Regions from separate parts of the Butyricicoccus sp. OF27-2pH9A genome, predicted to be linked through region 2. Evidence: a T-box and tRNA genes for the amino acid it is inferred to sense, from the RefSeq annotation. Region 2 holds a T-box; the other regions hold tRNA genes.
What was found. A T-box is a leader RNA that pairs with one kind of tRNA and senses whether it is charged. The one in region 2 lies ahead of PG722_RS11590 (valine--tRNA ligase), so its partner is inferred to be a tRNA-Val.
Positions count from the first base shown of each region.

Region 1: it encodes a tRNA-Val, which carries the amino acid that the T-box ahead of PG722_RS11590 (valine--tRNA ligase) is inferred to sense. The anticodon was not compared.
Region 3: it encodes a tRNA-Val, which carries the amino acid that the T-box ahead of PG722_RS11590 (valine--tRNA ligase) is inferred to sense. The anticodon was not compared.

Region 1 is NZ_JAQEXK010000013.1:83,215-86,489, reverse strand. Features, by position in the region: gene PG722_RS10585 (S-layer homology domain-containing protein) at 1-1,389, shown strand, start outside; tRNA gene PG722_RS10580 (tRNA-Val) at 1,548-1,623, shown strand; gene PG722_RS14240 (hypothetical protein) at 1,769-1,972, opposite strand; gene PG722_RS10575 (hypothetical protein) at 1,898-2,164, shown strand; gene PG722_RS10570 (S24/S26 family peptidase) at 2,339-2,707, opposite strand; gene PG722_RS10565 (hypothetical protein) at 2,900-3,070, shown strand; gene PG722_RS10560 (hypothetical protein) at 3,215-3,275, shown strand, end outside.
Region 2 is NZ_JAQEXK010000017.1:2,033-5,307, forward strand. Features, by position in the region: gene nspC (carboxynorspermidine decarboxylase) at 1-726, shown strand, start outside; T-box leader at 1,680-1,891, shown strand; gene PG722_RS11590 (valine--tRNA ligase) at 1,972-3,275, shown strand, end outside.
Region 3 is NZ_JAQEXK010000001.1:46,798-50,072, forward strand. Features, by position in the region: gene PG722_RS00240 (BlaI/MecI/CopY family transcriptional regulator) at 12-434, shown strand; gene PG722_RS00245 (M56 family metallopeptidase) at 487-1,584, shown strand; tRNA gene PG722_RS00250 (tRNA-Val) at 1,722-1,797, opposite strand; gene efp (elongation factor P) at 1,840-2,406, opposite strand; gene PG722_RS00260 (hypothetical protein) at 2,666-2,902, opposite strand.

The DNA.
Region 1 (3,275 bases), on a different contig from region 2:
GATGGTACGCCGAAGTTGGTCACGGCAGAAGCGATTGGCGCGGTGAACGGAGATGCGCTTACTGTTATAATCGAGGACGGCAGCCGGACCGAAATCGGGTCGTACACCGCACGCGCGGTCGCTCTGGCAGGCGGAAAGGCGGGCAACTATGTGCTGCCCGAGGTACAAACCTTCTCGTTTCAGATTAAGAAGGCGCTCGAGACGGCAGCTGTCACGCCGAGTACCGTTACTGCCGTAATCGATGGTCTGACGATTCGACTGACCGGCTTTGCGACCGAGCCGATTACGGTTTCTGCGCCGGATGCCGTGGCCGCGGGCGATACGCTGACCATCCATGGCGTGACGTACACGATCGACCGTTCTGCAGTGGACGTGCGCCGCGCGGAGATCACGTTCGTGTTTGCGGACAGCAGTGCGCAGACCAACGTTTACGGCGCGGGAGATATCGGAACGGCGTTTCCGGCCGACAGTAAGCGCGGATACACGTTTGACGGGTGGAAAATCGGTGATAAAACGTACACGACGCTGACGGAGGAAGCACTTACTAAACTGAACGGCACGCAGACTGCAGCACCGGTGTTCACCGTTCAGCAGAGTGGCGGAACGAGCGGCAGTGGTGGCGGCGGCGGTTCGGTCCGCACGCCGACCGGTGTGGTGACTGCGGCTAAGAGTGAGCACGGCGAGGTCTCAATCACGCCGAAAAACGCAGCCAAAGGCAGCACAGTGATGATTAAAGCTGTGCCAAAGGAAGGCTATGCGCTCAAAACAATCGCGGTTACCGACCAGAGCGGCAAGCCGGTCGCAGTGACGGAGAAGGACGGTCAGTTTACATTCGTCATGCCTGCGTGCAATGTCACGCTTACGCCTATTTTCGAGAGACAGCCTGCTCAAAATGTGAGTTTCGATGACGTCAAGCCAACCGAGTGGTACGCCGATGCCGTGCACTGTGTTGTGGAAAAGGGTCTGATGAGCGGTACAGGTACGGATGCGTTCTCGCCGGATGGCACGACCACGCGCGGTATGCTGATGACGATTCTCGCACGGTACGCGGGTGCGGATACGACCGGCGGTGCAAGCTGGTACGAGAAGGGCATGGCGTGGGCGCAGTCGGCAGGCATTTCGGATGGCCGCGTGCCGGAGGCTGGCATTACACGAGAGCAGCTCGTCACCATGCTGTACCGCTATGCGGATGCGCCCGAAGCCAGTGGCACACTGGATGCCTTTGCGGATGCGGATACCGTCAGCGCTTATGCGGCTGATGCCATGCGATGGGCGGCGGCGAACGGAATCGTCAACGGCTCGCACGGCAGACTGAATCCACAGGGGAATGCCACCCGCGCACAGGCTGCGGCAATGCTGATGCGGTTCTGCGAAAATATGGAACAATAAAATAATACATTGCGCCGCGCATGTCGGAGAACGCTGTGCGCGGCGCAAATTTTCGGGCCTAAAAATTTTTTGGAGTTTTTTCAGAAAATGTGTTGACAGATTCGTAATTCTGTTATATACTAAACAAGTCGTCAGGGATGAGACGACAACGACCCGATGGAAGTTTAGCTCAGCTGGGAGAGCATCTGCCTTACAAGCAGAGGGTCACAGGTTCGAGCCCTGTAACTTCCACCAAACGAAAAGCTCCTAAACATTGTGGTTTAGGAGCTTTTTTCTCTGTTTATTTGAACTTTTTACAGCGTCGCAAGGGAAGCGGAGCTTTTTTCGTTTTTGTGTGAATGCGGTTTTTTTGGGGTTTTTACGGGTGCAGGATGTGGGACTAAGTGCGGGAGCAAAAATCAACGGATAGAGACGACTTTTTCTGCGTTTTCTTCCTGCTCTCGGTCGCAAAACTGAGCACCTTTAACGAGGCGTTCGTGAACGCTTCATCGGAGAGGTGCGTATAAATATGCGACGTCATGGCAATCGACTGGTGACACAGAAGATCCTTTGCAACATTAAGCGGGACACCGGCGGACTGCAGGTCGGTCGCATAAGTGTGTCGCAGGCAGTATGGTGTGAGATCATCAGCCACAACGACGTTTCCGGGTCGATCGCGCCGTGTACCATCTGCGCGCCCATGTCGAGATCAAGCGCCTGTTTGAACGAGCGCCACATCTGCTTCATGGACGTTTCGGTGTGCAGTCTGCCGGTAGTCGGCTGCGTAAAAAGATAGCCGCTACTCTTTTCCTCGACCTTGTGCCAGAGATCGCGCGCGGTCTTTACCCGGACGGAGTACCGCTTGCCATTATAGCTAAACGTTTTGCGGAAACATCCGTCTGATGCGTTTGTTTTTATTGTAAAACATCTTTGGTTGTAAAATAAGAGGGTAGAATGCACTCGCTAACGCTCATCGGTTGCAGCCGGTGGGCGTAATTTTTATATTTAGAACGCGCGTATCAGTACACGCGGGATACCGATAATACGGCATCTTTCCGGGTCGGTGCCCTCGATCCGTCTGGGCGGGTAAGACGGGGTTCGGGGGCACAAGCTTCAGCCAATCTTCGCTCTGAACGTAGTTGATGCGTTTGATGGTCATTTCGTCATCGCCATAGCTGATGACTCCGATCTCGCCGCTGTGGTTCATGGTGTTCTGCTTGAGCACCAGCACGATATCACCATCACGGAAATCAGGATACATACTGTCACCGCGGACATGCATAGCGCAGAAATCCTCCGGCTTGCGGCCCTTGAGATAGGTGTCGGGAACTTCGACCATTTTCTCTTTTGATTCTTTCTCCTAATGTCAGAACAAACACCTTTACTTTATATCAAACATTCGATTGGTTGTGATTAGTGTACCACCTGCGTGATTATAAATCACACGAGGAGGTGTAAAACATAAACGCCTGAACCAATCAGGAACTCCGTCAGGGGGGGCAAGAACGATCTGATGCGGATGTATTCGAACATGGTATTGCTGACACTGGAGCAAGTCGCAAAAATCTACGGTTTTACCGACAAGCACAAAGCCAAGCGCATAATCGGCGCACCGAGAGTGTCCGGCGAGCATCGCGTGATGTACTATCTTGGCGACGTTGCAACCGACATCGTCAAGCGGCGTATGGGCATTGTACGATAAAATGCACAAGAAAGAAGATTCAATGTAAAACAACAACTTCGCAGCCAATCTGGCTGCAGTCGAGAAGCACAGCTGCGGCATCAAGCCGAGCAAGCGTTTTCACTTCTGCTGGACGGAGGAGCAGCTCGAGCAGCTGGCCGCTCTGTGGGATACGGCGTCAAGAACCTGTGGAAGGGCAACTGTCCGCAGATACGCTATCCGGTCA
Region 2 (3,275 bases):
GACCACGCGATGTATGACCCGTGCGGTCCGGATTCGCGCCTCGGCATTACGATAGAGAATTTTCAGCCGGAGCTGCTCGACGGCATTGAGGGTTTCCATTTCCACACGCTCTGCGAGCAGAATTCGGACGATCTGGTGCGGACTGTCGCTGCATTTGAGCAGAATTTCGGTCAGTATATGGATGGCCTGAAATGGATCAACCTCGGCGGCGGCCACCATATCACCCGTGCGGATTACGATGTGGAAACGCTGGTGCACTGCATTGATTATCTGCAGAAAAAGTACAAGGTGCAGGTTTATCTGGAGCCGGGCGAGGCCGTTGTGCTAAATGCGGGCTATCTGGTCTCCACCGTGCTCGAGGTGATGCACAACCATAAGGACATTGCGATTCTGGATACCTCGGCGGCGTGCCACATGCCGGACGTGCTCGAGGTGCCGTACCGTCCGCCGGTGTACCGCGGCGGCGAGCCGGGGAAAAAGGCGTTCACCTATCTGCTGACCGGCCGCTCCTGTCTCGCAGGCGACGTCATCGGTGAGTATTCGTTCGATGTGGCGCTCGGCGCCGGTGAGCAGGTCGTATTTGAGGACATGGCGCTCTACACCATGGTCAAGACCAATACGTTTAACGGCATGCCGCTGCCGCTCATCGCGGTAAGACGCGCCGACGGCACGGATGAGGTCGTGCGGATGTTCGGGTATGAGGAGTTCAAGCGGAGACTTTCGTAAGTTCCTGCCGGGCGGGAGCCTGTTTCTCTGCACCGGCTGAGCGGGGCGCGCGAACTGCGTCAGCGGGTTCGCCCCTAACGGGCGGGAGGTTTTCGCTGAACCTCAGCGGGGAGTGCGCCTACCCGGCGGGGGCACAAGAGGGTAGACACCTGCGGTTTCCACCCTCTTGTGAATCACCCCTTTCCCTTGGATAGTCTGGCGCAGATTGCCGACATGTGACCGCTGCGAAATAGGGGAACGGCAGAGGATTTTTTCTTCCGTGTCTTTCTCAACCTGTTCGCAGAGTCAGATACATTACTGCTACACAGACCGGAAAGTCTTCACAGGCGCGGCATAACAGTGCCGCGCGATTCTTTAGCGCGTTATTATAGACAGCACCTGCGAGGATAAATTGTACCAAACGCTTAATTCGCAGGTGCCGTGCGTTACAACGTGCCAAGGATTTGCGCGGCACTGTCATGCCACGCCTTGCGTTGATTAACCCGCCTGTGTAGCAGTACGCTATCTGTGAACTGCGAATATTTTGCGAAACAAACGCAAGAGTAACCCGACTGCCGTTCCTATTTTTCGAAGCGGTCGCCGCTCTCTGGTTTGCGTCAGGCTATGAAGCAAAGGGAAAGGTAGGAGTTCAAAGAGGAAGGAAAACCGCAGGTTGTCCTTCCTTTTTGCCCACCGCCGTGGGTACGGCGTCGTCCCCGCGGCGGGCGCCGCAACATCCCCGCCGTCCGCAGACGGCGAATCCCCCCGCTGAGGTTCAGCGAAAAACTCTCCGCCCGTTAGGGGCGAACCCGCCTGCGGCAGTTCGAGTGCCCCGCTCAGCCGGTGCTGAAAAGGAGCCGCCCGGATAGGGTGAACCGCCTGCGCGGTTCAAGTACCCCGGGGGTCGGTGCCGGAAAACAAGGGATATCCCTTGACAAACCCGAATTTAACAGATATAATATTAAAGTTAATACGCAAATGCCGTGAAAAAGAGGAGTATTTTTCCTTTGCGCGTTTAGAGAGGGTGCGGTCGGTGCAAGCACCTCGGCGGGGAAGAAGAAGGTCGCTTTGGAGCAGAACAGCCGAATTTTCGTTAAGCTGTTCCGTCTAACCCGCGTTACGGGGCAACGAGTGCGCGTCTTTACGCGAATTCAGGTGGTACCACGGAGCATACTTCGTCCTGTTGTCGGGATGAGTATGCTCTTTTTTGTTTGCACAGAAGTATCCCGCATTTATATCGTAAATCAAATTGAAGGAGATAGATCAATGAGCGAACTGCCTAAGACCTACGACCCGAAATCGGTCGAGGACAAGCTGTACAAGTTCTGGGTCGATTCCGGCTTCTTCCACGCCGAGGTCAATCCGGACAAGAAACCGTACACCATCGTTATTCCGCCTCCGAATGTTACCGGCCAGCTGCACATGGGCCACGCATTCGACGAGACCCTGCAGGATATCCTCATCCGCACCAAGCGCATGCAGGGCTACGAGGCACTGTGGATGCCGGGCACCGACCACGCCGGTATCGCAACCCAGATTAAGGTAGAGGAGAACCTCCGCAAGGAGGAGGGCCTGACCCGTTACGACCTCGGCCGTGAGGAGTTCCTGAAGCGCGTCTGGGCGTGGAAGGACAAGTTCGGCAGCCGCATTATCAGCCAGCTCAAGAAGCTCGGCACCTCCTGCGACTGGGACCGCGAGCGCTTCACCATGGACGAGGGCTGCTCCAAGGCTGTCCGTGAGGTTTTTGTAAACCTGTACAACAAGGGCCTGATCTATAAGGGCCACCGCATCATCAACTGGTGCCCGCATTGCGCGACCGCCCTGTCCGACGCTGAGGTTGAGTACGAAACCCAGCCGGGCAAGCTGTGGCACATCCGCTATCCGCTGGCGGACGGCTCGGGCGATCTGGTGGTTGCGACCACCCGTCCGGAGACCTTTATGGGCGATACCGGCGTTGCCGTCAACCCGAACGACGAGCGCTACAAGCACATGATCGGCAAGACCTGCATCCTCCCGATCATGAACCGCGAGATTCCGATTTTCGGCGACGAGTACGTTGACATGGAGTTCGGCACCGGCTGTGTTAAGGTTACGCCGTGCCACGACCCGAACGACTTCGAGATGGGTCAGCGCCACAACCTCGAGCAGATTCTCGTGTTCAACGAGGACGCGACCGTCAACGCAAACGGCGGCAAGTACGAGGGCATGGACCGCTACGAGTGCCGCAAGGCGGTTGTAAAGGACCTCGAGGAAGGCGGCTGGCTGGTCAAGATCGAGGACCACGAGCACAACGTTGGCACCTGCTACCGCTGCGGTACGACCGTTGAGCCGATGACCTCGGCGCAGTGGTTCGTCAAGATGGCGCCGCTCGCCGAGCCCGCTATGGACGTTGTAAACGAGGGCAAGACCAAGTTCGTGCCCGACCGTTTCTCCAAGACCTACCTGCGCTGGATGGAAAACGTACACGACTGGTGTATCTCCCGTCAGCTGTGGTGGGGGCACCGCATTCCGGCGTTCTACTGCGACGACTGCGGTGAGATGACCGTCTCCAAGACCGACGTATGCACCTG
Region 3 (3,275 bases), on a different contig from region 2:
AGGTGAGGTCAATGAAGCGCTTCAAGCTGTCCAACTCCGAGGAAATTCTGATGGACACCTTATGGCGGGAAAACCGTCCGCTCACAACGCTGCAGCTTGCCGAAAAAGTTACGGAAGCCCACTGGAACACCAACTATATCGACAAACTGCTCGGTCAGCTTGTCAAAAAAGGCATGGTGCAGGTCAGCGGTCTGCTGCAGAACGGACGCTATCAGTCGCGGCAGTTCGTCCCCTGCTACACCAAGGACGAATTTCTGGCGAACATGCTCGAGGAGCAAGGCGTGAACCAGGCACTGTTTGCCCGAATCGCCGTGGCGCTGTTCAAAAAACCTGCAAAATCAAACGAATCCGAGCAGGAAGAAAAGCTGATTGCCGAGCTGGAAAAAATGGTCGATCAGTACGAAGCTGCGCTGCAGAACAAAGAAGAGAAATAATATGCAAATAACCCTGTTTTCCTTTATATCTGCACTTTCGTGGAGCAGTTTGTTGATTATTGTAATCTATCTTGTGCGGCGCACACGCTTCCGGCCGCATTTCGGCGTGCTGACCATGATGCTGCTGTACCTGTTCTGCGCCGCGCGCCTGCTGCTGCCGCTCGAGTTTCCGTACACAGTGATTGTGAGCGACAGCGTCGTGTATCCGCGCATCTACAGCTTTCTGACGCGCAAGCCCGAGCCGGTCACACACCTGCCGGTCGGACTGCTTTTGTGTGCAATCTGGCTGTTCGGCACAGTTTTTCTGCTGATTCATTACGCGCTGCAGTATCGCAAAGCCATCCGCGCTGCGCGGCAAGCCAGGCCATGGGACAGCCGCACGGCTTCCCTGCTGAGTGAGATCCGGCGTCAGACCGGCCGCACCATCAAAGTTCGCGGACGTACAGCCGCAAATATCGAATCTGCCTTTGGCGTAGGTGTGCTGCGCCGGTACATCATTCTGCCGGACAAGACGTACACAGACGCCGAACTGCATTACATTCTGCTGCATGAGTACACGCATTTTCTCAACCATGATACGGCTGTCAAGCTGCTCGTAACGCTGTACTGCATCATTTTCTGGTGGAATCCGATCGTATACCTGCTGCAAAAGGATTTGGAACAAACGCTCGAGCTTAAGTGTGACCGTGCGATTGCACAGACGCTGAATGCACAGGAACGCACAGCCTATCTGCGCGCCATCCTCGCCGCAATGAAGCAAGGCTGTACACAGCAGCCGGTGCCGCAGCCGTCCACGGCCCTGTTTCGCGCCGAGGCGAACAAGGCCATGCGGGAGCGGTTCACCGCCGTGCTCGCCTGCGCGGAGCAGCCGAACGACCGAACCGCAAGCGCCGTACTCATCGGCAGCTTTGCTGTCCTGCTGGCACTGTCATATGCGGTGCTGCCGCAGCCGGCATTCGAGCCGCCGGCCGAGCCCGACAGCAACTCGACCGTCTATTTTGACGACGAGAATGCCTATCTCAAGCAAAGTGCGGACGGACGATACTGGCTGTGCATTGACGGTCACAAGCCGTATGAGCTGACAGAAGGTGACGTGCAATTTTATCTGGAGCACTCAGTTTTCAAATATATCCGCGAGACCGAGCAATAAAAGGCAGCTGCCGAAGGATAGCGGCAGCACAGAGAGTAAAAGCAAAATGTGGGACGAAAATAGAAGCAGCTGAGATGTGGGGTCTCAGCTGCTTTTGTGCAGACAAAAGAAAAAGCCACTCACAATGAGTGGCTTGGTGGTGGACATTAACGGGTTCGAACCGCTGACCTTCCGCACGTCAAGCGGATGCTCTTCCAGCTGAGCTAAATGTCCGAATCAGGGACGGCGGCTGCCATCCCTGCTGGCTGCAAGTTTTTACTTGGTCTTGCTGCGGCCCAGATACTCACCGGTACGGGTGTCGATCTGGATGCGCTCACCCTGCTCGATAAAGATCGGAACCTTAACAACAGCACCGGTCTCAACGGTAGCGGGCTTGAGTACGTTAGTAGCAGTGTTGCCCTTAACGCCCGGCTCGGTCTCAGTGATCTCGAGCTCAACGAACAGCGGCGGCTCAACTGCGAAAACGCTACCCTTGTAGGAAAGAACCTTAACGTTCTCGTTCTCCTTCACGAAACGGAAATCATCGCCCAGAGTATCCTTGCTGATCGGAATCTGCTCGTAGGTCTCGTTATCCATGAAGTAGTACAGGTCACCTTCATTGTACAGATACTGCATCTCGCGGCGCTCTACGAAAGCCTCCTCGAACTTAGCAGTCGGGTTGAAGGAGGTCTCAGTAACCGCACCGGTTACGACGTTCTTCATCTTGACACGAACAAAAGCAGCGCCCTTGCCCGGCTTTACATGCTGGAACTCAATAACCTGCTGTACCTGACCGTCCATTTCAAAAGTTACGCCGTTACGAAATTCACCTGCGGTCATAATCGCTATGCCTCCAAATAATAGTATTTTTTACATCATTAAGCATCATTCGACTGTTCATACAAAACAGTGCTTGTATATAATACCCTATTTTCGCGTATTTTGCAAGAGGGTAACGCATATTTTCTTGAAAATTTTTATTGCGGTGGAACTCGGCGCTTTCCTGCACTGGTTGACCGGGGCATACGAACTGCCGCAGGCGGGTTCGGCCTGACGGGCGGCTCCTTTTCCTGCACCGGCTGAGCGGGGTGCTCGAACTGCGTCAGCGGGTTCGCCCTGACGGGGCGGCTCCTTTTCCTGCACCGGCGGACCGGGGCACACGAACTGCGCAAGCGTGTTCGCCCTGACTGGGCGGCTCCTTTTTCTGCACCGGCGGACCGGGGTGCTCGAACTGCGTCAGCGGGTTCGCCCTTTCCGGGCGGAGCGTTTTTCGCTGAACCTCAGCGTGGGATTCGCCGCCGCTGCGGCGGGAGCGTGCCGCGCCCCGCGGCGGGGGCAAAAAGGAAGGACAACCTGCGGTTTTCCTTCCTCTTTGAACTCCTACCTTTCCCTTACTTCCTAATCTGGCGCAGATTTCCTATATGTGACCGCTCCGAAAAGGGGTACGGCAGAGGATTTTTTCTACCGTATCTTTCTCAACCTGTTCGCAGTGTCAGATACCGTACTGCTACACATACGGGCTACTCTGCGCAGGCGCGGCACAAGGTGAATTGCCCGCAGGGCAAGAGAGGGTCCCCTGGGGGGATAGCAGTGCCGCGCAATTCGTCAGCGCGTTATGATAGACAGCACCTACGAGGATAAATTGTACCAAACGCTTAATTCGTAGGTGCCGTGCGGTATAACGTGTTAAAGAGATGCGCGGCACGGTTATG